Regions from separate parts of the Enterobacter sp. RHBSTW-00994 genome, predicted to be linked through region 2. Evidence: riboswitches for the same ligand, from Rfam matches in the RefSeq annotation. Region 2 holds a riboswitch; each other region holds the start of a gene.
What was found. Region 2 has a riboswitch for thiamine pyrophosphate ahead of thiC (phosphomethylpyrimidine synthase ThiC). Riboswitches for the same ligand answer to the same signal wherever they lie in the genome.
Positions count from the first base shown of each region.

Region 1 (10,101 bases), 2.0 Mb from region 2:
CTGCCTGGCTTACGACCAGGCTAGGGCAGTGCAGGTGTGCCACACATTGCGGGTGATGGACGGACAGACTGTCTTTCAGGAAGAACTCAACAGCGCGTTCAATCGCCGCTTCGTTGCCCAGTCCTTTCGGGTTGAAATCCAGCTTAATACGGTCGCGCAACTGCGCGACCGTTTTGCCCTGGTACATCTCAGGCTGTTTTAGCCACTGCATAACAGCCTGAGTGCTTTGTTCAATCGCCTGCTGGTAAGCTTCAATGCTTTGGGCGGACGAGAACAAAATTGGGTTTGAATCAGACATCGTATTCAACAACTCCGGTTATACCGGGCGAACGCCCGCAGCAAGCAGTGCCTGCTCGAATTTATCCAGGAAGATTTTCAGCTCATCGTTGCTGATAAGCAGGGACGGCAGCAGACGCAGTACAACGCCGTTACGACCGCCACGTTCCAGAATCAGACCGGCTTCGAAGCACTTCTTCTGAATCAGTGCGGAGAGCTCACCATCACCAGGGAAGCAACCCATATGGTCAGCTGGCTCGTTTGGTTTAACGATCTCGATACCGATCATCATACCCAGACCGCGTACGTGGCCGATCACTGGATAACGTTTTTGCAGTTCAGCCAGCTGTGCTTTCAGCCATTCGCCTTGCGCAGCAACTTTGCCAGCAATGTTCTGGTCTTTCAGGATTTTCAGCGTGGTCAGACCGGTCGCCATAGCGAGCTGGTTGCCACGGAAAGTACCGGTATGGTGGCCTGGAGCCCATGCATCGAACTGTTTCTTGATGCCGAGAACGGCCAGTGGCAGACCGCCACCAACGGCTTTAGACATCACGATGATGTCAGGCTCAATACCCGCGTGTTCGAAGGCGAAGAACTTACCAGTACGGGCAAAGCCAGCCTGCACTTCGTCGAGGATCAACAGAATACCGTGTTCCTGTGTCACTTTACGGATGCGCTGCAGCCACTCAGCCGGAGCCGGGTTCACGCCACCTTCGCCCTGAACAGCTTCCAGGATCACAGCAGCGGGTTTGCGCACGCCGCTTTCAACGTCGTTAATCAGGTTGTCGAAGTAGTAGGTCAGCGCTTTCACGCCAGCTTCGCCACCGATACCCAGCGGGCAACGGTACTGATTTGGGTAAGGCATGAACTGAACTTCTGGCATCATACCGTCAACCGCTTCTTTTGGAGACAGGTTGCCGGTCACGGACAATGCGCCATGAGTCATACCGTGATAACCGCCAGAGAAACTGATGATCCCGCTACGGCCGGTAACTTTTTTTGCCAGCTTCAGTGCTGCTTCAACAGCATCTGCGCCGGATGGACCGGTGAACTGCAGGCAATACTCTTTGCCCTGACCAGGCAGCAGAGACAGCAAATATTCGGAAAACGCGTCTTTCAACGGCGTAGTCAGATCCAATGTATGTAACGGCAAGCCGCTGGTAATGACATTTTGGATGCTTTTCAGCACATCAGGATGGTTGTGACCAAGCGCAAGCGTGCCTGCACCGGCTAAACAGTCAAGGTATTCTTTATTATCTGCATCGGTGATCCACACGCCGTCTGCTTTAGTGATCGCTAAAGGCAGCTTGCGGGGATAACTCCTGACGTTTGATTCAAACTCGGCCTGACGGGCCAGATAGGTTTCGTTGCTTTTATGGGCATCTACGGTGTCAATACGGACTTTATCCGTCATCATATCACTCCTACAACCGCGGCTTCGTTATGTACCACGATTGAATAAAAAGTTAAAAAAACAGATGGGGTATGGAAAAAACGCCGCCAATATAGAGCCTTTTTTCATGGGGCTCAATGGTTAATTTGTTTACTGTTTTGTTACATGAAGCACAAGTAAGGGATTATTCAGAGTTTAAAAGCGTTACCAACCCTATTCGTCAAATTAAAACAAAGAGTTATATCATTATCGTTATGAGGGTAAATCGAGGGTAAAGAGTGTTACAAATCGTGCCTTATGGCGGTGTTCAGGGAGGTGTTCGCCTCCCTGATATCTTTATTTTTGTGTTACCTGCAAAATGCCGTTGTCGCGGCCCTTTGTCTTATTCCAGGACGCATTTGTAATACCGTTTTCATCAAGACTTAGAGATATAACATAGCCGTAACCATGAATTTCATAGAAATTCGCGTTAAGGCGCTTTACGGTTGCTTTGTTGCCATTGATTGTTGCGGTGAAAAATCCGTTAGAAATGGTGGCGTTAAGGGCATTTGCTGAGAAAGAAGCCTCACGAAGCGGATCATGAATCTTTGCGGCCTGGGCATGCTGTACGGCATTAGCCGCATTTTCTAATGCCTGTTTTTCAGCCGCCGCATTAATGGCAGCTGTGCGGTTTTGATCTGCGAGATAGCATGTATCGCGACTGATTCCCTGAGCCTCGCATTTCGCCAGGCGATCGGCTTGCGTGGTACAACCTGCCAGCGTTGAAACAGCCAACGCTATTATCATTAACTTTTTCATTATATGACCTTGAATATTACAATATAGAGAGCAAATTAAATACATTGCCCGATAACTATTGGCACTGAGTTATTATTGTGAAATAAATAACGCCCATAAAAAAACCTGTAGCAACCAGGAGCAAAGAAACGATTGCACTGAATATGATTAATTTCATAAAGCGAATATCATTTATACGATATGAGAAATAACATAATCGCTACGCAGTATCTGCAAATCAGGTGTAGCACTGTTTCTTTAGTAGCGACAATGGTAACGCGAGACAACTATCCAGTATGGTGACAGTTGCCATTTTGATGCAGATCACATTTAACATGATTAACTAATACCGTATTCTTGTTGGCTGAAAATAAATAACTATTTGTTATTTATAGGTTATTTTATTTTCGTGAACGTACTTCAGGCGTGTTTTTACGATGCGTGGCGCTTTTAATCTCACGTAAATCAATAACATTTAATGTTTGCATTTAAAATAATCACCTCTAAGAGAAAGCGTGAAAATTGTCATTGTTTTGCGCCGGGATTATGCAAATAAAATGAGAGGTATGGGGCTTGCTATTGTCCGTGGCTTACCATAGTCTGCCGTTGTTACATCATTTTGACTCGGGGTGCTCTTCTTTTTTGAAGGCTGAGAAATACCCGTAATACCTGATCTGGATAATGCCAGCGTAGGGAAGTCAGATGCCTTCCCGGTCATCGCTTCTTCACGTAAGGCAGGAGCGAAACCATGCAGCCTGACCTGCTCGATTTACCTTTTTTGCATCAATTCCGAACCCGTTCCCCACTCACTCACTGTATGACCAATGATGTCGTACAAACCTTTACCGCTAACGTTTTACTGGCACTCGGCGCATCTCCCGCGATGGTGATTGAAGCTGAAGAAGCGGAACAGTTTGCGGCGATTGCCGATGCACTGCTGATCAACGTTGGGACACTCACCGCGCCTCGCGCACAGTCTATGCACCGGGCGATAGAGAGCGCAGTTGCTGCAGGCAAACCCTGGACGCTTGATCCGGTTGCCGTGGGGGCGCTTTCCTTCCGCACCCGTTTTTGCCAGCAAATTCTCACGCTCAAGCCCGCGGCAATCCGGGGAAATGCATCTGAGATCCTCGCTCTTGCCGGAATGAGTGCCGGTGGACGCGGTGTGGATACGACGGATACGGCAACCCGTGCTTTGCCTGCGGCCCAGGCACTGGCCCGGCAAACTCATGCAATTGTCGTGGTCACCGGCGAGGTGGATTACATCACCGACGGGCTTCGAACTCATGCTGTCACTGGCGGCGATCCGCTTATGACCCGCGTGGTAGGAACCGGATGCGCGCTGTCTGCCGTGGTGGCTGCCAGCTGTTCGCTTCCGGGCGACAGGCTGGGTAATGTGGCGGCCGCCTGTGGGTATATGAAGCGGGCAGGGACAGTTGCTGTCTCACAATGTCGTGGGCCTGGCAGCTTTGCCAGCGCATTCCTTGATGCGCTTTATCATCTGGAGGATCAGGCATGAAACGGATTAATGCCCTGACCATCGCCGGGACAGATCCCAGCGGTGGGGCGGGAATTCAGGCTGACCTGAAAACGTTTTCGGCTCTGGGCGCATATGGTTGCTCGGTGATCACTGCACTGGTGGCGCAAAACACCCGTGGCGTGCAGTCCGTCTATCGCATTGAACCAGACTTTGTTGCCGCGCAACTGGACTCGGTATTTAGCGATGTACGCATTGATACCACCAAAATCGGCATGCTGGCGGAAACCGACATTGTAGAAGCCGTGGCGGAACAACTTAAGCGTTATCAGGTCCAGAACGTGGTGCTGGATACCGTGATGCTGGCAAAAAGTGGCGATCCGCTACTTTCCGCCTCGGCAGTCGATACGCTACGAAAAAAACTGTTGCCGCAGGTGGCGCTGATCACGCCGAATCTGCCGGAAGCGGCTGCGCTTCTTGGCACGCCGCATGCGCAGAATGAACGAGAAATGAAAGAACAAGGGAATGCGTTGCTCGCCATGGGGTGCGAAGCCGTGCTGATGAAGGGCGGTCATCTTGATGATGCGGAAAGCCCGGACTGGCTTTTCACCCGGGAAGGCGCGCTGCGTTTTACGGCTCCACGTGTGAAAACTAAAAATACCCACGGTACGGGGTGCACATTATCGGCGGCACTTGCGGCATTACGCCCACGCCACGATAGCTGGGCGGATACGGTGCAAGAGGCCAAGACCTGGCTCTCCTGCGCGCTGGCGAAAGCGGATTCTCTGGAAGTCGGTCACGGTATTGGACCGGTACACCATTTTCATGCATGGTGGTAAGCCGTATACTGGCAGAAATCGCCAGGCCTGAGAAAAACAGAGATGGAACAAGCGCATACCCGGTTAATTGCTCAACTAAACGAACGTATTGCCGCGCCAGACAACACGCCCCTGTACCTGAAATTTGCCGAAACGGTAAAAAACGCGGTGCGCAGCGGGGGGCTTGAACACGGCAATATTTTACCGGGTGAACGTGATCTGAGTCAGTTGACGGGCGTGTCGCGGATCACCGTACGTAAAGCCATGCAGGCGCTGGAAGAAGAGGGCGTGGTCACCCGCGCCCGTGGCTACGGTACGCAAATCAACAATATCTTTGAATACTCACTGAAAGAGGCGCGTGGTTTCTCGCAGCAGGTCGTACTTCGCGGGAAAAAGCCCAATACCCTGTGGGTCAACAAAAGCGTAGTGAAGTGTCCGGAAGAGGTGGCAAACCAGTTATCTGTTGCGCCGGAAAGCGACGTCTTTTTGCTAAAACGCATTCGTTACGTGGATGATGATGCGGTCTCAATTGAAGAGTCCTGGGTTCCGGCAGGACTCATTCATGATCCAGATGCCATTGGCATTTCGCTGTACGATTACTTCCGTAGCCAGAATATTTTCCCGCAGCGAACTCGCTCGCGTGTGAGTGCCCGCATGCCGGACAGCGAATTTCAGACACACATTAAGATGGACGACAAAATACCGGTGCTGGTGATCAAGCAAGTGGCGCTTGACCAACAACACCGGCCCATTGAGTACAGCATCAGCTACTGTCGCAGCGATCTATACGTGTTTGTGTGCGAGGAGTAGCTCCTCACGTCGGGGAGCGCAATCACCGCCACGGTGACTGACCACCCAGGCCGCAACCGCATTGCCGAGTCTGACGGAATCAGCCAGGCTCCATCCGGCAGCCAGTCCGGCAAGCGTGCCTCCTGCATGACTGTCACCCGCGCCAATAGTGTCTACCACCGTGGCAGGAAATGCCGGAACATAACCCGTGTCCTGGTCCTTATACCATGCAGCGCCGTCTTTATCATGACGAACAATCAGCGCAGAGGCGAAACGCTGCTGCCATTTTTCCCCCAACGATTCAACATCCACGCCAAGCCGTTCTGCCGCAATCTGTGCCTCCTGGCGATTCAGTGACACGATGGGTTTACAGGCCATTAGCCGCGCCATCAGTGCATCGGGGATATCGGCAATGCGTGGGCCAAAGTCGATCAATGCGGTGACCTCCTGTAGTCCTTCCAGCCAGCTTGTCAGCAACTCACCACAAGGTGACGCCAGTTGATAACCCGACAAATAGACCAGACTGTTTTGTGGAACGCTAAGCGCAGCAAGCCAGGACGGCTGCCACTGGTTCTCCACGCCACTGAATGACATGAACGTACGCTCGCCGTCTGGCTCCACCAGCGCCAGACACCAGCCATTGTCACCCGATTCGGCTTCCACGGCACTGTGTAGATCCTGTTTTGCCATCGCATTACGAATGATATCAGCCCAAACACCGTGTCCGACGGGTAGGGCATTTTGCGCCGCAATACCGAGGCGCTTCAGTGCGATAGCAATATTGAGCGCGCAGCCGCCAATATTGACACCTTGCTGCTTTAACTCAATATCACACCCGCGCCACGGCAGGGCGTAAGCATCGGCAATCACGTCAATCACTGCCGCGCCCAGAACGGTTACCGGGCGCTGGGCTGTCAGCGTCGCCAGCTGTTGGTCAAATGGTGTCGGGTTCATACGCCCTCCCTTTGCTCCCGATAGTGCAGCAGTTTTTCGCAGTATTGACCAAAATCGAGTTGATTGACGGCATCGAGTTCCTCCTTGAGCGACGGGTCAATAGCCTGCACGCCCTGTAGTGCCCCACAGATGGCCGTTGCCATTGCGCCAATGGTGTCCGTATCGCCGCCCAGGTTGGCACACAACATCGCACAACGGTTAGGGTCAGTGCCTGCCAGTTCGACCATCGCAATAGCTGCAGGGACGGATTCGATGGTGCTGGTTCCGGCCCCAACAAGCTGATAAACCCCTTCGCTTGCGGATTCAATACCGTGAGCCTCACGCACCGTTTTGAGCGCCAGTTCAATACGGGCAGCGAGCGAGGCGCTAAAGGTCGTGGTCCGTGATTCCTGTGCGTAGCGCGCAATACCCGGCAGGGCATCGACGATGTTTTGCCAGCTTTCACCGTCAATGGCGCGTGATATCGCCCAGGCAATTACCACCGCACCGGCGATCGCCAGATCGGATTTATGCGTCGGGCTGGAGGCCAGTGCCACCTGCTCAACAAAATGTTCCAGGCGGGTGGCAGGCAACAGGCAACCGAGCGGGGAAGCGCGCATGGCTGCACCGTTGGTCACACCGTTGTTTTCCAGTTCGCTGACCGGTTTACCGTCGCGGATCGCATTGAGTGCGATCTTTGACGTCGGGCCGAGCACGTTCTTATTAAAGGCATCGAAATCCAGCGCCCAGCGCAAGATGTGTTTGCCGATAACATCTGCGTCGATCTGCCCGTCGCACTCGATAATGGCATCAGCCAGACACAGTGCCATTGACGTATCGTCGGTAAACTCCGCCCGGTTGAAATAACAGGCGGCATTGTTTTCCGCCGGTCCAGGCAAAAAGCGATCGATCCAGCCGAAGTGCGCTTTTACACGGCTTCTTGGCCACAGCTCCGACGGCATGCCCATCGCATCCCCTAAGGCCTGCCCGTAAAGAGCACCGAGAACACGTTCTTGTTTCATTTAACTTCCCCTTGTGTCAGCGCGGTATCGCCATCAACCACCTCAATTGCGGTGATCTCTTTATCCGATTCGCGGAAAAACAGCATAAACAACACGGCGATCACGGCAATCATGATCCCGCCGAATGCCCACATTCCGGCCCAGTTGAAGGTCAGCCCGTTCACTGGCTCTTTGTATGCGAACATTTTTTCCATCATTACACCGCCCAGGCGGTAGCCTAACAGGCTGCCAAAGCCCTGACAGCACAGCGTAATCAACCCCTGCGCTGCAGTACGCATGTGTACTGGCGCTTTTTTATCCACGTAGATATACGCGGTCACATAGTAGAAGTCGTAACTCACGCCATGCAGCAAAATGCCGAGGAACAGCAGGGCGTAGGTAAAGTATTGCTCTGCGCCACCGTAAACAAAGAAACCATAGCGGATGGCTGCGGTGATAAGACCCAGCAGTAAGACCTTCTTAATACCAAAGCGTTTGGTAAAGAACGGCAGTGCCAGCATGAAGAAGATTTCGGAGAACTGGCCGAGCGTCATCCAGCCTGTGGCGTTTTTCATGCCCACTTCAGTGAGGTAGCCGTTAGCGAAGATGTAGTAGAACGCCAGCGGCATGGCGAACAGGAACGAGCAGAAGAAGAACACAAGGAAGTTCTTATCGCGCAGCAGGATCAGGGCATCCAGGCCGAGCATCACCTTGATATCCAGTTTTCCCGTACTCTTCGGCGGGGTGTCGGGCAGGAACAGCGCAAACACGGCCAGTAGTGCGGAGCTGGCGGCGGTGAGTAACAGCGGAATATTGGTATCTGAAATATCGCTGTGTCCCATCATTTGCGGCAGAAATCCGCACGCCAGGCCCGAGGCAATCCAGCCGATCGTGCCCATCACACGAATTCGCGGGAAGTCTGCTTCCACGTCGTCCACGTTGGCGAAGGCGATACTGTTGGTTAATGCAATCGTCGGCATATAGGTCAGAGAGTAGGCCAGCAGCAGCGGGAAGAAGGTACTGAACTGCGTTTGCTGTGCGGCGAAGTACATCAGGATCGCGCCAGCGAACATCAGGACGGCCAGTACTTTTTGTGCCGCGAAAAAGCGATCGGTCAACGAGCCGACGAGGATTGGCGAGAGGATCGCGGCAATGGCGGTACAGGCATAAGACCAGCCAATTTCCCCGGCGGTAAAGCCGCTTTTACTCAGCCAGAGCCACAGGGGCACAAACCAGGCGCCCCAGATAAACCATTCAACAAACATCATGAATGACAGTTGGACTTTCGTTTTCATTGTTTAATCCTGCATGTCAGAGAGGGTACTCCTTTAACATACCATTCAATAATACCTTTTAAATACCTTTGTGGTGATTGTTTGATCGATGTAACAGTTTTGTTGTACACGAATCGAGCCAGCAGATTGTGCTGAAAACGATCGCAGGTGCTGGAAAATCTGTTAAGTCAGTACCAGGCTTACTCTGCCCATAAAAGTGTGGGCCTGGATCACATGCTCCGACATGATGTCGGAACCTACGGGAGCATCGCTATGACTGATATTTCGCAATTGCTTGGCAAAGACGCCGACAGCCTTCTACAGCATCGTTGTATGACCATTCCAGCCAGCCACCTCTATCTACCGGGCCATGATTATGTGGACCGTGTGATGGTAGATAACAACCGTCCGCCAGCCGTCCTGCGAAACATGCAGGCGCTGTATAACACCGGACGTCTGGGTGGGACCGGATACCTCTCCATTTTGCCGGTTGACCAGGGTGTAGAACACTCGGCGGGCGCATCTTTTGCGGCCAACCCGCTGTATTTCGATCCGAAGAACATTGTGGAGCTGGCGATTGAAGCGGGCTGTAACTGCGTGGCATCGACCTACGGCGTGCTGGCTTCGGTATCCCGCCGCTATGCCCACCGCATTCCGTTCCTCGTCAAGCTGAACCACAACGAAACGCTGAGTTATCCGACAGAATATGACCAGACCCTGTATGCCAGCGTAGAGCAGGCGTTCAACATGGGAGCGGTGGCCGTAGGCGCGACTATCTATTTTGGTTCTGAGCAGTCTCGCCGCCAGATTGAAGAAATTTCTGCCGCCTTCGAGCGTGCGCATGAGCTGGGGTTAGTGACGGTTCTGTGGGCATATCTGCGCAATGAAGCCTTTAAGAAAGACGGCGTGGATTACCATGTGTCAGCTGATCTGACCGGCCAGGCAAACCACCTTGCCGCCACCATCGGTGCGGATATTGTGAAGCAGAAAATGGCCGAAAATAATGGCGGTTACAAAGCCGTCAACTTTGGCTATACCGATGATCGCGTCTACAGCAAATTGACCAGCGACAACCCGATTGATCTGGTGCGTTATCAACTGGCGAACTGCTACATGGGCCGCGCCGGGTTGATTAACTCTGGCGGTGCGGCTGGTGGTGAAACCGATCTCTCTGACGCCGTGCGTACTGCGGTCATTAATAAACGTGCAGGTGGGATGGGCCTGATTCTTGGGCGTAAGGCGTTCAAGAAATCAATGGCCGATGGCGTGAAACTGATCAATGCGGTTCAGGATGTTTATCTGGATAGTAAAGTGACGATTGCGTAACTTCTGCACTTCTCCCTCTCCCGCGGGGAGAGGGCAT
Region 1 is NZ_CP056199.1:3,112,482-3,122,582, reverse strand. It holds gene HV346_RS15035 (aspartate aminotransferase family protein) at 1-298, opposite strand, end outside; gene HV346_RS15030 (diaminobutyrate--2-oxoglutarate transaminase) at 317-1,693, opposite strand; gene HV346_RS15025 (hypothetical protein) at 2,006-2,467, opposite strand; TPP riboswitch at 3,062-3,159, shown strand; gene thiM (hydroxyethylthiazole kinase) at 3,195-3,965, shown strand; gene thiD (bifunctional hydroxymethylpyrimidine kinase/phosphomethylpyrimidine kinase) at 3,962-4,762, shown strand; gene HV346_RS15010 (GntR family transcriptional regulator) at 4,805-5,551, shown strand; gene HV346_RS15005 (PfkB family carbohydrate kinase) at 5,525-6,484, opposite strand; gene HV346_RS15000 (ADP-ribosylglycohydrolase family protein) at 6,481-7,485, opposite strand; gene HV346_RS14995 (nucleoside permease) at 7,482-8,759, opposite strand; gene fbaB (class I fructose-bisphosphate aldolase) at 9,012-10,064, shown strand.
Region 1: it holds a riboswitch for thiamine pyrophosphate, as region 2 does, so the genes downstream of both, thiM (hydroxyethylthiazole kinase) here and thiC (phosphomethylpyrimidine synthase ThiC) in region 2, are expected to answer to the same signal.

Region 2 (10,101 bases):
TTCGGCCCAACAGAAGGTGCTGCACAGCTGGAAGGCTCTAAAGCTTTTACCAAAGACTTCCTTGCACGCCATAAAATCCCAACGGGTGAATACCAGAACTTCACTGAGGTTGAACCGGCACTTGCCTATCTGCGTGAAAAAGGCGCGCCGATTGTGATCAAAGCAGACGGTCTGGCCGCAGGTAAAGGCGTGATCGTGGCAATGACGCTCCAGGAAGCCGAAGACGCTGTTCAGGATATGCTGGCCGGTAACGCCTTTGGCGATGCAGGCCATCGTATCGTGATCGAAGAGTTCCTGGACGGTGAAGAAGCCAGCTTTATCGTGATGGTCGACGGTGAACATGTCCTGCCGATGGCCACCAGTCAGGATCATAAGCGCGTTGGCGATGCCGATACCGGCCCGAACACGGGTGGCATGGGCGCATATTCTCCTGCTCCGGTCGTCACGGATGAAGTCCACCAGCGCACCATGGAACGTATCATTTGGCCAACCGTCAAAGGTATGGCGGCAGAAGGCAACACCTACACCGGTTTCCTCTACGCCGGGCTGATGATCGATAAGCAGGGTAATCCTAAGGTTATCGAGTTCAACTGCCGCTTTGGAGATCCAGAAACTCAACCGATTATGCTGCGCATGAAGTCCGACCTGGTGGATCTCTGCCTGGCTGCCTGCGACGGCAAGCTGGACGAGAAAACGTCAGAATGGGACGAACGCGCATCACTGGGTGTGGTGATTGCTGCTGGCGGTTATCCTGGCGACTACAACACGGGCAATGAGATCCACGGTTTGCCGCTGGAGGACGTTGAAGGTGGCAAGGTGTTCCATGCAGGAACGAAGCTCTCTGACGACGATCGTGTTCTGACCAACGGTGGGCGCGTGCTTTGCTCTACGGCGCTCGGGAATACCGTCGCGGAAGCACAGAAACGTGCGTATGCCTTAATGGCGGATATTCGCTGGGACGGCAGTTTTAGCCGACATGACATTGGCTATCGTGCCATTGCGCGTGAGCAAGGCGAGTAATACCCCTAACCCTCTCCCTCAAGGGAGGGGGGATTTACCTCAAAAACTTTTCTCTGTTGGTTGCCAGGTACAGAAATCTTCGTTCGCCACCAGCAGCAGTTGAGAACCTTCCGGCGCTTCAAGCCACGCCACACTCACCTCAACCGACGAATGACGTTGCCGTCGGACAATATGCTCCATCGCCCAGGACTCAAGATCTGGCTTCACTGTTTGTCCTTCACACGTGGTCACTATGCCATTTGCATGCCAGCGCCCCTGACGCAACATGACTCGTCCCTGACGCAGGGCATCACTGGTCTGGCGAATTTGCTCTGCCCGGTATCGGTATAACGCAATTTGATCGCTGGAGAGTTGCTGCTTTTGACCATGGGTTTCACGCTGCATGAAGCTCAGTTCACCGTGATCATCAAAACGCACGCGGACATGTTCTGGGGTCTTGCTGTAGATATTCAGTTCAATCAGCGAAAGGGTATCGCCCTGCCAGCGGTATTCTGAGGTGGACGTATTACCGGTATGCCACGGACTGAATACTGAGAGAAGGTGGACTTCACCGCCTGAGTCTTTACGCCAAATCCGCACTGCCCCCTGATTATCAGCGTATCCGCTGGCGGTAAACGGTGGCAGAGAAGAATCATGGCTACAGGCTGACAGCAACAGTACGCCCACCAGCACGCGAACACCGCGCCAGACAGACAAAAGGGGCGTTGCCGCCCCTTCGTTAAAACTGTTCACTGCCACGCGTCTTACTTAACAGCGTCTTTCAGTGCTTTACCAGAAACAAATGCCGGCACGTTAGCTGCGGCGATTTTGATTTCTTTACCGGTCTGCGGGTTGCGGCCAGTACGCTCAGCGCGGTGGTTCACTTTGAAGGTACCGAAACCAACCAGTTGTACAGCATCGCCTTCTTTCAGAGACTCAGTAATAGCAGCCAGGGTAGATTCCAGAGCAGCTTTAGCCTGCACTTTAGACAGATCAGCCTTGTCCGCAATTACATCAATCAGTTGAGTCTTGTTCATAAGTTATCCTTTCAATGTGTTTATCGCTTGCTAAGCATCGAGTGCGACGAAAATGCCAAAAAAGCACTCTCCTGCATACACGCACCGATAGCCACTTTTTTTCGCCCCCCAAATGTAGACCAGACGGGGGGCAGAAGGGAAGAGTCGAGGTGCGACAAAACAGGCGTTAAATCACGTTTTGTTGTCTCATTGGTTAAAAATTATACCAATATTGCTCTCGCCGGCCTCACGTAAGTCCGCACGCAGGCCTTTAATCAGTTCAATATCGCGTTCTTCGCAGTCTGCAAGAAGTCGGAATATTTCCCACTGAATATCCCATTCTTGCTCTACTGCCGGGTTTGCCCGGAGCTCTTCGTCGGTCATTTCGCGACCTTCTTGCGTCATTTCCAGCATTGCAACGCTGGTAATTGATGCCTTACTCACTTCGATTGCATGTTCCAGTGTTTCGCCGCTCAGACGCGAATGAATCAGCTCGCTGAGTGCTACGCACGCATCGATAGCCGGATAGACACCATACACATCATAGTCATCCGCTGCCGGGATCGCCTCTTCCAGCTTTTCCAGTTGGGAATCAAAGTTCACTTTTGCATCTTTGACCGTCAGCGTTTCCCAAATTAGATCGAGAATACGGCGATAAATCTGACCTTCACCAAACTCAGTCTGCTTGCAGAACATCGCATAGTTCGGGTACATGCGCTCACACAGGCAGGCCATAAACGTGACGTGCTGCCAGCTTTCCAGCTTCTCAAGGCGCAGATGAATCGGGTTTTGTAACATGATGATGTCTCAGAATCGGAAATTAGCGGCAGTTTACCTGAATCACCGCTGAATTTCCTGCCAACGAATAAATGTCGGACGCTCTGATGCAACCGCATCAGCCCAGCGCGTCGGCTCCGGTAAACGATAGTTTCGGGTACAACGCTGTACCCATGCCAGAGCGCTATCCATACCAACACGGTGACCGATGGAGACAAAAAGCGGATTACAGCGTGCTTTGCTCCGCCATACCCACGCCAGTTGTTCACCTTTATCGATAAGCGGGGCCAGTGCTCCTTGTTCGGTCGGAAGTGGTTCAACTGCACCACAGAGGCGTTTTTTCGCGACCCCAATAGTGGGGACATCCACCAGCAGGCCAAAGTGGCTGGCGACACCTAGCCGGCGCGGGTGGGAAATACCGTGACCATCAACAAAGACCAGATCGGGTTTTTGTGAAAGTTTCTCCCACGCAGCAAGCAACGCGGGGTATTCACGAAAAGAGAGGAAACCAGGAATGTAAGGCAGCATGGTGGCAATGCGTGCCACTTTGTACTCCACCAGCTCAAGTGAGGGATAGCGTAACAGCACGATCGCCGCCCGCGTCACTTCGCCCCCCTGTTCAAAACCGACATCAGCCCCCGCGATCAATTGCGGAGGGTCTCTCTCCAGACAATCATGTCTGATCACGGATGACGCGAGTTCGATTTGCTCTGCGCGAAGCGACGCAAGATCCATACTACGTCCTACTGGTGATACTGGGCGGAAAGTCGGTGTACCGACTCTACAAACACGCCCGCATGTTCTGGTGGTACGTCCTGATGAATACCGTGGCCCAGATTGAAGACATGGCCTTCACCCTGGCCAAATCCAGCCAGAATGGTCGCTACTTCTTCCTCGATCCGCGCAGGCTGAGCATACAACATGGAAGGGTCCATATTGCCTTGCAGCGCGACCTTATCGCCAACCCGACGGCGGGCATCGGCGATATCGGTCGTCCAGTCCAGCCCAAGAGCATCACACCCGGTCGCAGCCATCGCTTCCAGCCATTGGCCGCCACCTTTGGTGAACAGCGTAACCGGTACACGGCGGCCATCGTTTTCGCGCAACAGCCCATCCACAATTTTGTGCATGTAGTGCAGCGAGAACTGCTGATAATCACGCCCGGTCAGCACACCTCCCCAGGTATCGAAAATCATCACCGACTGCGCACCTGCTTTAATCTGTGCATTGAGGTACAGCGTGACGCTCTTCGCCAGCTTATCGAGCAACGCATGCAGAACCAGGGGTTCGGCATACATCATCTTTTTAATCATGGTAAAAGCTTTACTGCTACCACCTTCAACCATATAGGTTGCCAGCGTCCATGGGCTGCCGGAGAAACCAATCAGCGGGACTTCGCCTTTTAGCTCACGTCGAATTGTACGAACAGCGTTCATCACGTAACCCAGCTCTTGCTCCGGGTCCGGGATTGACAGCTTATCCACATCGGCTTTGCTTTTTATCGGTGAACTAAAACGTGGGCCTTCGCCGGTTTCAAAATACAGCCCAAGACCCATTGCATCCGGAATGGTCAGAATGTCCGAAAAAAGAATCGCTGCATCCAGCGGATAACGACGCAACGGCTGGAGTGTCACTTCACAGGCCAGCTCTGCGTTTTTGCACAGTGACATAAAATCGCCCGCTTGCGCGCGCGTGGCTTTGTACTCCGGCAGATAGCGCCCTGCCTGACGCATCATCCACACAGGGGTGACATCAACGGGCTGGCGCAGTAGCGCACGCAGATAACGATCGTTCTTCAGTTCGGTCATTTTTGCAGTTCCTTAAGCGTTATGCCGCCAGTGTATACACAAAATCATTCAAAGTGGATCAAGCAGGCCATTTGAACGATAAAGCCGTTGCATCACATCATTCATACTCGGCCCGGCACATTGCGACGGTATCTTCTATCAGGCGACGCGCCACCGTACCTGGCGGAGGTAATAGCGGTAAATCGTCATAACGATACCAGTTCGCTTCCAGCAGCTCTTTTTGGTCGATAACAATCTCGCCGCTAGCGTAGTCAGCCATAAATGCCGTCATCAGCGATTGGGGGAATGGCCAGGGTTGCGAGGTCACGTAGCGCAGGTTTTTGACTTTGATACTGCTCTCTTCCATCACCTCACGCGCAACTGCTTGTTCCAGCGTCTCGCCCACTTCGACAAACCCCGCTAACACGGTATGCACACCGTTGCGATGACGGGTATGTTGGGCCAGCAAAATGGAGTCGTCACGCCGGATGGCAACGATAATGCACGGCGCAATTTGTGGGTAATAGCGCTCGCGACAGTGGCTGCACAGCATCGCCCATTCGGTTTTGCTTGAGTGCATGGTGTGACCGCAGTAGCCACAATATTTATGCGAACGATAAAATTCAGCCAGTTGCACAGCCCGGCCCGCTAACTGGAACAGGCCGACATCAAGATCAAGTACCTGGCGAACCGATCCCATCTCCTGACGTCGTGGCTGTTGGATCAACCACGCGGGATCGCCCTGCCATTCGCCGATCCTGAGTGCGCTTTGCCCCACAAGATCGAAATTTCCTGCCGCGCCATATGGTATTTCTCCGGCAGGCAACCATAATTTTTGTTCGTGGCTGATGAACCACCAGCCGCGATCCGATTTTTCAATAATACGATCCATATCTATTGCACTACCTTCGCTTCACTGACATGTTGTTAGCATTGTGATGACATTTTTGGGTGAGCAGCTTTAATTCTAAACCTTGCGGAGTCGAACATGTTAAACCAGCTAGAAAGCCTGACAGAGCGCGTTGGAGGAAGTAATAAACTGGTGGATCGCTGGCTACATGTGCGCAAGCATCTGCTCGTAGCTTATTACAATCTGGTCGGTATTAAGCCTGGCAAAGAATCCTATATGCGGCTGAACGAAAAAGCACTGGATGATTTTTGTCAGAGCCTGGTCGACTACCTGTCCGACGGCCATTTCAACATTTATGAACGCATTATCCGCGAAATGGAAGGTAGCAGCCCGTATTTAACAGCAACCAAGCTTTATCCGTTGCTGGAAGCCAATACCCAGAAAATCATGGATTATTACGATTCCACACTCGAAAACGCGATTGACCATGATAACTACCTGGAATTTCAGCAGGCGTTATCCGATCTCGGCGAAGCCATGGAAGCGCGATTTACGCTGGAAGACAAGCTGATCGCCCTCGTACTGGATAACAATTTGAAAGCCAGCAACGAAGATAACATCGCGCGGCCTGCTTGAGTTCTTAGTCGTTAACGAGTAGTTTACAAACACCGCTCCTGCACTGCAGGAGTGTTTTCTTGTCGGAGTGCCCAGTACTGATGTGTATACAGATGTACGGGCTGAGACCGTTAATTCGGGATCCGCGGAACCTGATCAGGCTAATACCTGCGAAGGGAACAAGAGTCAATCTGCTGTTGTATCGCCTTTGGGCGATCCTTCCTCTTGCTTCATCCGTCGTCTGACAAGCCATGTCCTTCACTTTTGGAATGAGCTATGTCTGCACCTAAACTGACCCGCCGCGAACAACGCGCGCAAGCACAACACTTCATCGATACGCTGGAAGGCACAGCGTTCCCGAACTCAAAACGTATCTATATCACAGGCTCCCAACCCGATATCCGCGTACCCATGCGCGAAATCCAACTGAGCCCAACGCTCATTGGCGGGACCAAAGATAATCCGCAGTTTGAAGAGAATGAAGCCATCCCGGTATACGATCCGTCGGGTCCCTACGGCGATACGGAGATCGCAATTAACGTTCAGCGCGGTCTGGCAAAGATGCGCCAACCGTGGATAGATGCCCGTAACGACAGTGAATCACTCTCCGATCGCAGTTCTGCTTACACAAAAGAGCGTCTGGCTGATGATGGCCTGGATGAACTGCGCTTTACAGGCCTGCTGACGCCAAAACGCGCGAAAGCAGGTAAATGCGTGACGCAGCTGCACTACGCACGCCAGGGCATCGTGACGCCTGAGATGGAATTTATCGCTATTCGCGAAAACATGGGGCGTGAGCGTATCCGCAGTGAAGTGTTGCGCCACCAGCACCCAGGCGAAGGTTTTGGCGCACGCCTGCCTGAGAACATTACACCGGAATTTGTGCGCAATGAAGTCGCCGCTGGCCGCGCCATTATTCCTGCCAATATCAACCACCCGGAATCAGAGCCAATGATCATTGGCCGTAACTTCCTGGTCAAGGTCAATGCCAACATTGGCAACTCAGCAGTGACCTCCTCCATCGAAGAGGAGGTGGAAAAACTGGTCTGGTCGACACGCTGGGGAGCCGATACCGTGATGGACCTGTCCACGGGCCGTTATATTCACGAGACCCGCGAATGGATCCTGCGTAACAGCCCTGTGCCAATAGGTACGGTTCCGATCTACCAGGCGCTGGAGAAGGTGAACGGGATCGCTGAAGATCTCACCTGGGAAGCTTTCCGCGATACCTTACTGGAGCAGGCCGAGCAAGGCGTTGACTACTTCACGATTCACGCGGGTGTCCTGTTACGTTACGTGCCGATGACCGCCAAACGCTTGACCGGAATTGTCTCTCGCGGTGGATCTATCATGGCAAAGTGGTGTCTGTCGCATCACCAGGAAAACTTCCTCTACGAACACTTCCGCGAAATTTGCGAAATCTGCGCCGCATACGATGTTTCACTGTCGCTGGGTGACGGCCTGCGTCCTGGCTCCATTCGTGATGCTAACGATGAGGCACAATTTGCCGAGCTGCACACTCTGGGAGAGCTGACCAAAATCGCCTGGGAGTATGACGTCCAGGTGATGATTGAAGGCCCGGGCCACGTGCCGATGCAGATGATCCGCCGCAATATGACCGAAGAGCTGGAACACTGCCATGAAGCGCCGTTCTACACTCTGGGGCCACTTACGACCGATATCGCTCCAGGTTACGACCATTTCACCTCCGGGATTGGTGCAGCGATGATCGGCTGGTTCGGCTGTGCCATGCTCTGCTACGTGACGCCGAAAGAGCATCTCGGTTTGCCAAACAAAGAGGACGTGAAGCAAGGGCTAATTACCTACAAAATCGCCGCTCACGCAGCGGATCTGGCCAAAGGCCATCCGGGGGCCCAGATCCGCGATAACGCCATGTCGAAAGCGCGCTTTGAATTCCGCTGGGAAGACCAGTTTAACCTGGCGCTAGATCCGTTCACCGCCCGCGCCTACCACGATGAAACGCTGCCGCAGGAATCAGGCAAAGTGGCACACTTCTGCTCCATGTGCGGGCCAAAATTCTGTTCGATGAAAATCAGCCAGGAAGTACGCGATTACGCGGCAGCCCAAACCATCGAAGTGGGTATGGCAGATATGTCAGAAAACTTCCGCGCCAAAGGCGGCGAAATCTACCTCAAAAAAGAGGAGGCGTAATGTATCAGCCCGATTTTCCCCCCGTGCCTTTCCGTTTAGGGCTTTATCCGGTGGTGGATAGTGTGGAGTGGATTAAGCGTCTGCTGGAAGCAGGCGTACGTACGATCCAGCTTCGCATCAAAGACAAACGGGATGAAGAGGTGGAGGCCGACGTGGTCGCAGCCATTGAACTCGGACATCGTTATGATGCCCGCCTCTTTATCAACGATTACTGGCAACTGGCGATCAAGCACAAGGCCTATGGCGTGCATCTCGGTCAGGAAGATCTGGAGACAACTGATCTCCGCGCCATTCGCCAGGCGGATTTGCGCCTTGGCGTCTCGACGCACGACGATATGGAAATTGATATCGCACTGGACGCCCGCCCATCCTATATCGCACTCGGTCACGTCTTTCCGACACAAACCAAACAGATGCCGTCAGCCCCTCAGGGGCTGGTGCAACTGGCTGGCCATATCCAGCGTCTGGCGGATTACCCTACTGTCGCCATCGGCGGGATCAGCCTTGAACGCGCTTCTGCTGTTCTGGCGACCGGCGTCGGCAGTATCGCCGTTGTCAGTGCCATAACCCAGGCTACCGACTGGCAAGCCGCGACAGCACAGCTCTTAGAACTGGCAGGAGAAGGCGATGAACGACCATGATTTTATGCGTTACAGCCGTCAGATCCTGCTGGATGACATCGCTATCGACGGCCAGCAAAAACTGCTCGCCAGCCGGGTGCTGGTTGTTGGTCTTGGCGGATTAGGCGCACCGGCGGCCCTGTACCTGGCAGGCGCTGGAGTCGGTACGCTGGTGCTCGCCGATGACGATGACGTACATCTGAGCAATCTCCAGCGCCAAATTCTCTTTACGACGGAGGATATCGACCAGCCTAAAGCGCATATCACCCGACAAAGGTTGAATCAGTTGAATCCTGATATTGACCTGATCGCAATTCAGGAGCGGCTAAGTGGGGAAAAACTGCAGCACGAAGTCGCGCTTGCCAGTGTGGTGCTGGACTGCACCGACAACATGGCAACGCGCCAGGCCATTAACGCCGCCTGTGTAGAGAACAATACGCCACTGATCACCGCCAGTGCGGTCGGTTTTGGCGGGCAAATGATGGTTCTGACACCACCGTGGGCACAGGGATGTTACCGCTGCTTATGGCCAGATGACATCGAGCCTGAGCGCAACTGCCGCACGGCTGGCATCCTTGGCCCGGTCGTGGGTGTCATGGGAACACTGCAGGCGCTGGAGGCACTCAAGCTGCTCAGCGGCATGGAGACGGAACGCAATACTCTGCGACTGTTTGATGCCCGATCCAGCGGCTGGCGGCATCTGGCCTTACAGCGGGCCCACCATTGCCCGGTCTGCGGAGGCCACCATGCGCATTCTGTTTAACGATGAGCCGATGCAGTGTGATGAGGGGCTGACTATTGCCGCGTTACTCGACACGTTACGTCAGCTAAAGCCAGGTGCTGCCCTGGCGCTTAATCAACAGATCCTGCCGCGTGAGCAGTGGGAGCATCAGCAGGTGCGCGAAGGCGACCATATCCTGCTGTTTCAGGTTATCGCAGGGGGTTGAGATGTTACGCATTGCCGACAAAATATTTGATTCACATCTGTTTACCGGAACCGGAAAATTTGCCTCTCCACAGTTGATGGTCGATGCCATCCGCGAAAGCGGCAGCCAGCTTGTCACTCTGGCGATGAAACGGGTAGACCTGCGTAATCACAACGACGCTATCCTTGCCCCACTGCTGGCAGCTGGCGTCACGCTGCTGCCAAACACCTCAGGAGCAAAAACCGCCGAAGAGGCTATCTTTGCCGCCCAGTTAGCACGGGAAGCGCTCGGAACCCACTGGCTAAAGCTGGAAATCCATCCTGACGTTCGCTGGCTTCT
Region 2 is NZ_CP056199.1:224,782-234,882, reverse strand. It holds gene purD (phosphoribosylamine--glycine ligase) at 1-1,020, shown strand, start outside; gene HV346_RS01110 (DUF1481 domain-containing protein) at 1,060-1,752, opposite strand; gene hupA (nucleoid-associated protein HU-alpha) at 1,764-2,036, opposite strand; gene HV346_RS01100 (YjaG family protein) at 2,223-2,813, opposite strand; gene nfi (deoxyribonuclease V) at 2,856-3,527, opposite strand; gene hemE (uroporphyrinogen decarboxylase) at 3,536-4,600, opposite strand; gene nudC (NAD(+) diphosphatase) at 4,698-5,471, opposite strand; gene rsd (sigma D regulator) at 5,568-6,065, shown strand; TPP riboswitch at 6,119-6,240, shown strand; gene thiC (phosphomethylpyrimidine synthase ThiC) at 6,321-8,216, shown strand; gene thiE (thiamine phosphate synthase) at 8,216-8,857, shown strand; gene HV346_RS01065 (thiazole biosynthesis adenylyltransferase ThiF) at 8,844-9,599, shown strand; gene thiS (sulfur carrier protein ThiS) at 9,583-9,783, shown strand; gene thiG (thiazole synthase) at 9,785-10,101, shown strand, end outside.

Region 3 (10,101 bases), 530 kb from region 2:
TTCGATGCGTGCCGCATCCAGTACGTTTTGACGTTTGTCACCGTGTATCTGCGCGGCTGCGGTCAGGCGATAGCTACTTTCGTATTCATCGACCAGCGCGCTGACTTCCCCGTCAGTAATCTCGTTCACGACCTGTACCAGATCGCCCACCGCCCAGGTATTCACGGAGAAGCCGAACTTGATCTGCGCGGCGACTTTGTCGCCGTCGGTCACTGCAACTTCACGCATGTTGTCGCCAAAACGCACCACTTTCAGGTGGCGGGTATCCTGTCTGGAGACCGCCTGGCGCATCCAGGAGCCGATGCGCTGTTGCGCATGTTGATCCTGCCAGTGACCAGTCACCACACCATGCTGCTGGCGCATACGTGCGCCGATGAAACCGAACTCGCGGCCGCCGTGCGCAGTCTGGTTCAGGTTCATAAAGTCCATATCAATGCTGTCCCACGGAAGGGAAGCGTTGAACTGGGTATGGAATTGCAGCAGTGGTTTATTAAGGATGGTCAGGCCGTTGATCCACATTTTGGCCGGAGAGAAGGTGTGCAGCCACACCACCATGCCTGCACATTTGTCATCGTAGTTTGCATCGCGGCAAATATGGGTGATCTCATCGGGAGATGTTCCCAGTGGCTTTAACACGAGTTTGCACGGCAGTTTTGCTTCTGCATTCAGTGCATTCACGACATGCTCTGCATGTTGTGTCACCTGACGCAGTGCTTCCGGCCCGTACAGGTGCTGGCTGCCAATGACAAACCACACTTCATAATTATTAAAAATGGTCATTATTGTGTCCTTAATGTGTCAGGGTTGCCGTAGTGTCCGCGGTGTGTTTGGCCGGGGCGGCGACAGGGAGATAGTGAAGTTCGGCGCTTTTCGACCATTGCTGGTAGCGCTGATAAAGTTGTTCAAAGCGTTGAGCCTGCTCGGCGCGTGGCTGAAGCGTATTTTCAACGGCGCTTGCCATCTGTTTCTGCGCTGTCGGAATGTCTGCATGAACACCTGCGGCTACCGCAGCGAAAATAGCGGCCCCCAGTGCACAGCACTGATCGGAGGCCACAATTTGTAGCGGACGGTTAAGAACGTCGCAGCAGGCCTGCATGATCACCGGGTTTTTACGGGCGATCCCGCCCAGTGCCAGCACGTTGTTAACGTCGATCCCTTGTTCGGTGAAGCACTCCATAATGGCGCGTGCGCCAAAAGCAGTGGCGGCAATCAGGCCACCAAACAGAGCCGGAGCATCGGTGGCCAGGTTGAGATCGGTAATCACCCCTTTCAGACGCTGGTTGGCAAACGGCGTCCGGCGACCGTTAAACCAGTCGAGCACGACCGGGAGGTGATCAAGTGATGGATTTTGTGCCCAGGCATCGGTGAGTTGCGGCAGTAACTGTTTTTTACTGGCGGCGATTTGTGCCTTCAGCTCAGGATGTGCTGCGGCCAGCTGATCAAGCGGCCAGCCTAATACGCGACCAAACCAGGCGTAGATATCACCAAATGCTGATTGACCTGCCTCCAGTCCGATAAAGTCAGGAACGACACTCCCGTCCACCTGGCCGCAAATGCCTTTCACTGCGCGGTCACCCACGCTCGCTTTATCGGCCGTCAGGATGTCGCAGGTTGACGTCCCAATGACTTTGACCAGCGTATTTGGCTGTGCACCTGCGCCGACTGCGCCCATATGGCAGTCAAATGCGCCACCTGAAATCGTCACATTTTTCGGCAAGCCCAGGCGTTTGGCCCACTCGTCACACAGTGTGCCAACAGGCATGTCTGCGGTGTATGTATCCGTAAACAGGGGATACGTGAGATTTTTATTGATGATCGGATCGAGTTCATCAAAGAACGCAGCGGGTGGCAGCCCACCCCAGCTCTCATGCCACAGCGATTTATGCCCGGCGCTGCAACGACCACGGCGGATGTCCTGCGGACGCGTTATGCCGGAAAGGAGTGCCGGAACCCAGTCGCAGAGTTCAATCCACGAGACTGCGGCCTGTGCAACGGCCCTGTCGGCGCGCGTGACATGTAAAATTTTCGCCCAGAACCACTCACTGGAATAAATTCCCCCGATATAGCGGGAATAATCAGTTTTGCCTGGCTGATGGCACAAACGGGTGATGGCTTCTGCTTCTTCGACGGCGGTATGGTCTTTCCACAATACGAACATGGCGTTTGGGTTATCGGCAAATTCAGGGCGAAGGGCCAGAACCCGGCCCTCAGCATCAACAGGGGCGGGTGTTGAGCCAGTACTGTCGACGCCAATCCCGACGATTTGCGCACGCTGAGCTTCATTCAATTCCGCCAGTACGGTCTTAATTGCTGCTTCCATCGACTCAATGTAATCACGCGGGTGATGACGGAACTGGTTGTTTGGCGCATCGCAGTAGCGCCCTTCCTGCCAGCGCGGATACCACTCAACGCTGGTTGCTATTTCCTGGCCAGTTGTACACTCCACTGCCAGGGCGCGAACTGAGTCGCTGCCAAAATCGAGGCCAATCGCAATTGCCATGGTGTTGCTCCATCAAAAAACAGGTATGAAAGAACATTAGAGACTGGGGGCGAAAATCGTCAGGCAGGATCCGCTAATCTTATGGACTAACGTGCTGTTGCGGTTGAAAGTGTGACGCCGTGCAAATATTCAATGTGGACATTTCTGCCGCAGTTATAGACACTTTTGTTACTGCTGATCCGCGCTCATCAACGGATAAATCAGGGGGAAGGGCTGAGTTAAGGCGGACCTAAAAGCGAAGTGATACTTTTTAGTGCTTTCAGAGGCCCGTTTTTATACTGCTTTTTTAGATATGGACAATTGGTTTCCTTCGGGACTGCCGGGAGAACTGAAATATGGCCGAAACGCAAAATGACCCCTTACTGCCGGGCTACTCATTTAATGCCCATCTGGTCGCGGGGCTGACCCCGATTGAATCGGAAGGCTATCTCGATTTTTTCGTTGATCGACCGCTGGGAATGAAAGGGTTTATTTTGAACCTGACTGTGCGTGGTGAAGGGGTGATCAAAAATAATGACCAGCAGTTTGTCTGCCGTCCTGGCGATATGTTGCTGTTCCCGCCGGGTGAAATTCACCATTACGGGCGTCATCCGGATGCTAAAGAGTGGTATCACCAGTGGGTCTATTTCCGCCCCCGCGCCTACTGGCAGGAGTGGCTCTCCTGGCCCGCTATTTTTGCCCATACGGGTTTCTATCGTCCTGATGAAGCTCATCTGACTCAGTTCCGGGAATTATTCGCCCAGATTATCGAGGCCGGGCAGGCAGGGGGACGTTATGCAGAACTGCTGGCGATTAATCTGCTGGAACAGGTGCTACTACGGCGTATGGAGGCCATCAACGAATCGCTCAATCCACCGCTGGATAACCGGGTCCGCGATGCCTGTCAGTACATCAGCGACCATCTGGCAGATAGTCAGTTCGATATCGCCAGCGTTGCCCAGCACGTCTGCCTGTCACCGTCACGTTTGTCACATTTGTTTCGTCAGCAACTGGGAGTCAGTGTGTTGAGCTGGCGTGAAGATCAACGTATCAGCCAGGCGAAACTGTTGCTCAGTACGACCCGAATGCCTATCGCAACCGTAGGACGAAATGTGGGCTTTGAGGATCAGCTTTATTTCTCGCGTGTTTTTAAGAAATGTACCGGTGCGAGCCCCAGTGAATTCCGTGCAGGATGTGAATGAAAAGTAAAAAAAGATAAACACGCAGGTGAAGTTTCATCACAGCCAGTAAACTATTTAGACAATTGTTGTCTTGACGTGCCAGGGACCTCTTTGCAGAATCCCTGCTTCGTTTTCTGACCGGAATAGTTATGCAGGCATTGCTGGAACATTTTATTACTCAGTCCGTTATGTATTCGCTGATCGCGGTTGCGCTGGTGGCGTTTCTTGAGTCGCTGGCGCTGGTTGGGCTGATTCTACCTGGCACGGTTATGATGGCGGGCCTCGGCGCGCTTATTGGTAGCGGCGAGGTAAATTTCTGGCAGGCGTGGCTGGCCGGTATTATCGGTTGTTTGCTGGGGGACTGGATCTCTTTCTGGCTGGGCTGGCGTTTTAAGAGACCGCTGCACCGCTGGTCATTCATGAAAAAGAATAAAGCGCTGCTGGATAAAACCGAGCACGCTCTTCATCAGCACAGCATGTTCACCATTCTGGTCGGTCGGTTTGTGGGGCCAACACGCCCGTTAGTGCCGATGGTCGCAGGGATGCTGGATCTTCCCGTATCGAAATTTATCCTGCCCAACATCATTGGCTGTGTGTTCTGGCCGCCTTTCTATTTCTTGCCGGGGATTCTGGCCGGGGCCGCCATTGATATTCCTGCCGATATGCAAAGCGGCCATTTTAAATGGCTGTTGCTGGCGACGGCAGTGCTGTTGTGGCTGGCGGTGTGGTTGTGCTGGCGACTGTGGCGCAGTGGTAAAGCGGCAGTGGATCGCCTGACGCATTTTCTGCCTCGCTCACGTTTACTCTGGCTTGCACCGCTAATGTTGGGTATTGCAGTGGTCGCACTGGTGGCGCTTATTCGTCACCCGTTGATGCCGGTCTATTCTGAGATTTTATTGAAAGTGGTAAGCCGATAACTGACGAGCCCTCTGTTCTGCTTTGAGGGCATCAGTTCGCGCGGATCCCCAACAGGGAAGATGCATCCGCGGTGCCGCTTAGCAGTGCCTCCGTCTCACCATCCCAGGCAATACGTCCATCCGCAATGACTACCGAACGAGGCGCAATCCGGGCGGCATCTTCAATGCTGTGGGAAACCATCAGCATGGTGAGTTGCTGGCGCTGGCAGACCTCTTTCACCAGAGAAAGCATCTCCTGGCGCAGAGCAGGATCGAGAGCGGAAAATGGCTCGTCGAGCAGTAATACTGGCTGCTCGCGAACCAGACATCGTGCCAGTGCCACGCGCTGACGTTGTCCGCCTGAAAGCGCGCCAGGCAGACGGTCAATAAATGCGGTGATCCCCATTTGCGCTGCGATGATATCCAGTTTCTGCTGTTGCGCGGCGTTGAGTTTCAGCCCTGGATCCATTCCCAGCGCGATGTTTTGCCGGACTGTCAGGTGGGTAAACAGGTTGTTTTCCTGAAACAGCATTGATACCGGACGCCTGGCGGGCGGCGTGCGAGTATGTTCCCGGCCTTCAATCATAATTGTGCCGCTGGCAGGCGGGAGGAAACCGGCTATCAGGTTCAGCAAGGTGCTTTTCCCCGCACCACTCGGGCCGAGGACAGCAATCATTTCACCCTGCTGAACGGACAGCGTAAAACGCATCGGCAGATGCTGGTAAAGCCAGGTCACATCAATCAGTTTTAACATCACGCCCCGGAAGTTTTTCGATAACGGTAAATAAGGCGAAGCACAGTAAGAGCAGCAGCAATGCCGTTACGGCGCCATCCTGGCTGCGGTAAGAGCCAATTTGCTGATAGAGCCAGAAGGGTAACGTGCGGAAATCGTCGTTACCAAAAAGCGCAACCACGCCAAAATCACCAATCGACAAGACGCTGGCAAATGCCAGAGCCTGAGCCAGCGGGCGTTTTAACGCGCGCAGTTCCACGACTTTTAACCGTCGCCAGCCGCGCATCCCCAGCGATTGGCACAGCACGCTGTAACGACTGTTCACATCGCGCATGGGGTTTTCCAGCACTTTAAGCGCGTAGGGGATAGCCATTAGCGCATTGGTGAAAATCACAATACCATCAGCCCTTTCCGGCAGCCCAATGGTGGTGTTGAACAGTAAAAAGAAGCCTGTCGCCAGCACAATACCGGGCATCGCCAGAATCAACATGCCCGTCAACTCAAGCGCCTGCCCGGCCTTGCTGGCCTGGCGGGCGTAAAGCTCACGGCTGCTCCATAACAGCATCATGGTCAGTATTACGCATAACACCCCGGCAGCCAGCGCAATGCGCAGAGAGGTCCACAGGGCTTGCCAGAGCACAGGTTGCCATAATACGGACAACATGTTCAGGTTCAGACCATCGGCAACAACCGCCATCAGTGGCGGCAGCAGGAGCAATAATGCCAGCGTAATCAAGGCGGTATCGGTAATGCGGCTGTACAGACAATCCTGCGGATCGCGCCAGCCTGCTATTTGATTACTGCCCGGAGGAATCGCTTTACTTAAGCGCTGGCTCAGTAGCACCAGCCCCAGACAACAGACCATTTGCACCATGGCCAGCAATGCGGCCCGTCCTGGATCGTAGTCGTAGCTCAGTGCCTGATAGATTGCCAGCTCAATGGTGGTTGCCTGGGGGCCGCCGCCGAGCGAGAGGACTGTCGCAAAACTGGCAAAGCAGAGCATAAAAATAAGTGCAGCGACGGGGGGGATTTGTCGCCGCAGCCAGGGCCATTCGACAAAACGAAAGAACGGCCAGCCGCGCATTCCGAGCTGTGCTGCGAGCTGGCGCTGTTCACCGGGGATATTTTCCAGCGCCTGCAAAAAGAGCCGTGTTGCCATCGGCATATTGAAAAAGATGTGTGCCAGCAGGATGCCTTTCAGACCGTAGGGCGAAAAGGTCCACTCCAGTCCGAGAAGGCTGAACAGTGAGGCCAGCCAGCCCTGACGCCCGTAAACACTCAAAATACCGAACACCGCGACGAGCACAGGAAGGATCAACGTCATGGCACACAGACGCAACAATGCCTGTCGGCCAGGAAAATGTCGTCGGTAGAGCGCGCGAGCCAGAAAGATCGCCGGAACGACGGACAGCAATGCGGAGAGAAAAGCCTGCCAGAAGGAAAAACGGATGACATGCCAGAGATAGCTATCATGCCAGAGGGAGACAAGATCGCGCTCTGGCGCGTTTAACCACAACGCAAGGAATGCACCCAGGCTGACCGCCACCATCAGGATGGCGGCGAGCAGCCCAGGGACTAACCAGCCGGGGATTAACGGCTGACGGCGCGTTGCCATTCACTTACCCATGCAGCACGCTGCGCAGCAACCTGCTGCGGTGTAAATTCCAGTGAGGTTTGCGGTTTGGTCAGTTGATCAAAACCGGCAGGCAGCGTCACATTGGTCACCGGATACATCCAGTTGCCCGTTGGGATCGCATTCTGGAACGCAGGAGAAACCATAAACTTCAGGAACTTTTCGGCCAGTTCAGGCTGTTTGCTGGCGGTGGTACGCGCAGCGACTTCTACCTGCAGGTAGTGTCCTTCAGCAAAATTGGCGGCAGCGTAGTGGTCTTTCTTCTCAGCAATAATGTGATAGGCCGGGGAGGTGGTGTAGCTCAGCACCAGGTCACTTTCTCCTTTCAGGAACAAACCATAGGCTTCGCTCCAGCCTTTCGTGACGGTGACGGTTTTGGCCGCCAGCTTCTGCCAGGCTTCCGGTGCTTTATCGCCATACACTTTTTGCATCCACAGCAGCAGACCAAGCCCCGGTGTGCTGGTACGCGGATCTTCATAAATCACGCGCCATTTTTGATCGCTTTCAACCAGCTCTTTCAGGCTTTTCGGTGGGTTTTTCAGTTTGTTTTTGTCATACACAAACGCAAAATAGCCATAGTCGAAAGGCACGAAGGTATCGTTTTTCCAGCCGCCAGGAACGCTGACGGCATCGGTTGCTACGCCGCTTTTGGCAAACAGTTTGGTTTGTGAGGCGGCATCAAGCAGGTTGTTATCCAGGCCGAGGACGACATCGGCTTTGCTGTTTTTTCCTTCCATCCGCAGACGGTTGAGCAAGGAGACACCATCTTCCAGCGCCACGAACTTCAGCTCGCAGTTGCAGTCCGCTTCGAAGGCTTTTTTGACCACCGGGCCAGGACCCCAGTCGGCAGAGAAAGAGTCATAGGTGTAGACCGTCAGGACGGGTTTTGCGACAGCAGGCAGTGCGAAAAGCACCAGCAGGGGAAGAACTTTTTTTAACACTTTGCACCTCAGAGTTGAGTGGCAAAGGATTTTGAGCGACAGCCTCAAATCCCTTCGCCGGCGTTATCCGGATCAGGTTCGACGGGTATTATCTCAGCGCACATCAGCAGTGATGCAGCACCCCGTTGAGAACGGCGGTATTGTAATGATTTGGTGAAAATTACGAAAGTATTATGGTTCTGGTGGCGCAAACCAGGCCGATTTGAAGTCAAACCAGCCCAGGGTGTTCATGCGCAAACCACGCATACTTCGCTGGCCCTGGATCATCAGCCAGTGGTGAATGAGTGGCACAATTGCCTGTCCGGCAAGTAACTGCTGACACCAGGACGCCAGATTCATCTCGCCTGCGCGCCACTGCGCGGCATCCTGCTGCCAGTCGCGATCGATGCAGTGCTGGATCAGCGGAACTTCATACAGATGCGAAAACAGCGAGAAATCAAGCGGCAGGGTGAAGTTGGCGCTGTTCAGCCAGATATCGCTGATGATGTCACCGCGATGCCATTCATCATAGTCGACTTCCTGGATCTCCAGCTTGACGCCTTCAGCCGCCAGCAGTTTGCTCATGATTCTGGCTATGAAGCGGTGCTCGACGTGCTCGCGGTAGTAACTGAGGGTGATGGATTCCAGCCCAGCGGGTTTTTCACTGCTAATCGGGCGAGCATGATGCCAGCGGGGAAGTAATCCATAGGCCGGGAACCAGTAAGTCTGGTACTGCTCTTCGGCATGGTAAATCAGGTTTGCAGGAGCCAGAATGTGGCTCACCCATCGGCGAACATCCACGTTTGCACCGCGATGGGTCCGGGCATCAAACAGCAGATAGTAGCAGCCCTCTTCAAGGCGGCTCTCTACGGCTTTTTCCCCTGTTGTGGGGCCTTCTATTGTCAGACCAACGCTGAGTTCTTCGCTGATGTCCGGTAGCACCCAGACGTTCACTTCGTCGATCAGCGCCCGGTAGCCAAAATAGTCATCGAACGCCCGGATCTTCAACTGGTTATTATTGTTGCGTGATACCGAGTATGGCCCTGTGCCAATCGGCAGGCTGGCGAAATTATTCAGAGACCCCCATTCGGCCGGCAAGATCATGGATGGCACATAGCCAAGCAGCCAGGGCAGCCATTTATCGGGTTGGGATAACTCAATATCCAGCGTCCAGGCTGTAGGTGAGTGAATATGTAAAATGTGGGAATAAAGCGGCAGTTTGCGGGCACGCTCAAGCGAGGCAATGACATCGCTCATTTCCAGTTCACGGCCATGGTGGAAATGGATGCCTGGACGAAGAAAAAAGCGCCAGTGGAGTGGGGTAAGTTGTTGCCAGTGGTGCGCAATATCCGCTTCCAGTTCCCCGTTTTCCTCATTTATGCGCGTCAGCCCGCTGAAGATCTGGCGAGCCATGTGCGTTTCAGAGCGGCGTAATGCCGTACCAGGCAACAGATTTTTCATCGGACGGTAGTAGAGCACCCGCAGGATGTGGCGTCCCTGGCGAAAGCTGCGGCCAAGATGAGACACCAGCATCTGGCGTACAGCCGCCTTGTCGCCAACCAGTTGCACCAGTTGATCGATTCTGTCCTGCTCCAGCAGATCCTCTGCTCGTTGTTGCTGAAGCGCCAGCCCGGTATAGAGGAAGGTCAGATGCGAGCGTTTGCCGCGCCCCGCTTCGGCTTCCCAGTTCAGCCAGCCCTGCTGCTGCATGGTGTTGAGCAATGTACGCATATGTCGGCGGGAACAGTTCAGCAGTTCGGCCAGCTCGTTTAGCGTGGTGTCCTGTGATTGCCCCTCACAGCACTGCCAAAGGCGGATAAATTGTTGTTGCAGACGACCGGACGGCATAAAAGGGGAACTCCTGACAAAAAATCAGCAATTTATTAATCCCTATATTAAGCCAATAATTCTTCCCGATGAAGCGAGGAGGTAAATTATGAAGAGGTCTACCGCACGTCAGTTTTATCAGCAGTATTTTTCAGCGACAAAGGGAGTGTCCTGGCTGGCCCGCCGGTGCGCAGAACAGCGGCTGAAAATGTTGGAGGATCTGATGCAGTGGGATGTTACGAAACCGACCTCTTCTCGCTAACTCGCCTCGATCATGTGTGACTGAGTATTGGTGCTAATCACCCGCCAGCAAAATGTTTTTGCTGGCTTTTTTCGTTTATTATTCCACCCACTTTTGAATCGCTTTCTTCATAAGGATTTGCGCATGCTCTGGTTGATGACAATGGGGCGACGCCTGAACGGCGTCTATGC
Region 3 is NZ_CP056199.1:751,737-761,837, forward strand. It holds gene araA (L-arabinose isomerase) at 1-780, opposite strand, end outside; gene araB (ribulokinase) at 791-2,500, opposite strand; gene araC (arabinose operon transcriptional regulator AraC) at 2,836-3,681, shown strand; gene HV346_RS03600 (DedA family protein) at 3,810-4,577, shown strand; gene thiQ (thiamine ABC transporter ATP-binding protein ThiQ) at 4,609-5,310, opposite strand; gene thiP (thiamine/thiamine pyrophosphate ABC transporter permease ThiP) at 5,294-6,904, opposite strand; gene thiB (thiamine ABC transporter substrate binding subunit) at 6,880-7,863, opposite strand; TPP riboswitch at 7,895-7,998, opposite strand; gene sgrR (HTH-type transcriptional regulator SgrR) at 8,035-9,690, opposite strand; gene sgrT (glucose uptake inhibitor SgrT) at 9,779-9,931, shown strand; gene HV346_RS03630 (sugar efflux transporter) at 10,055-10,101, shown strand, end outside.
Region 3: it holds a riboswitch for thiamine pyrophosphate, as region 2 does, so the genes downstream of both, thiB (thiamine ABC transporter substrate binding subunit) here and thiC (phosphomethylpyrimidine synthase ThiC) in region 2, are expected to answer to the same signal.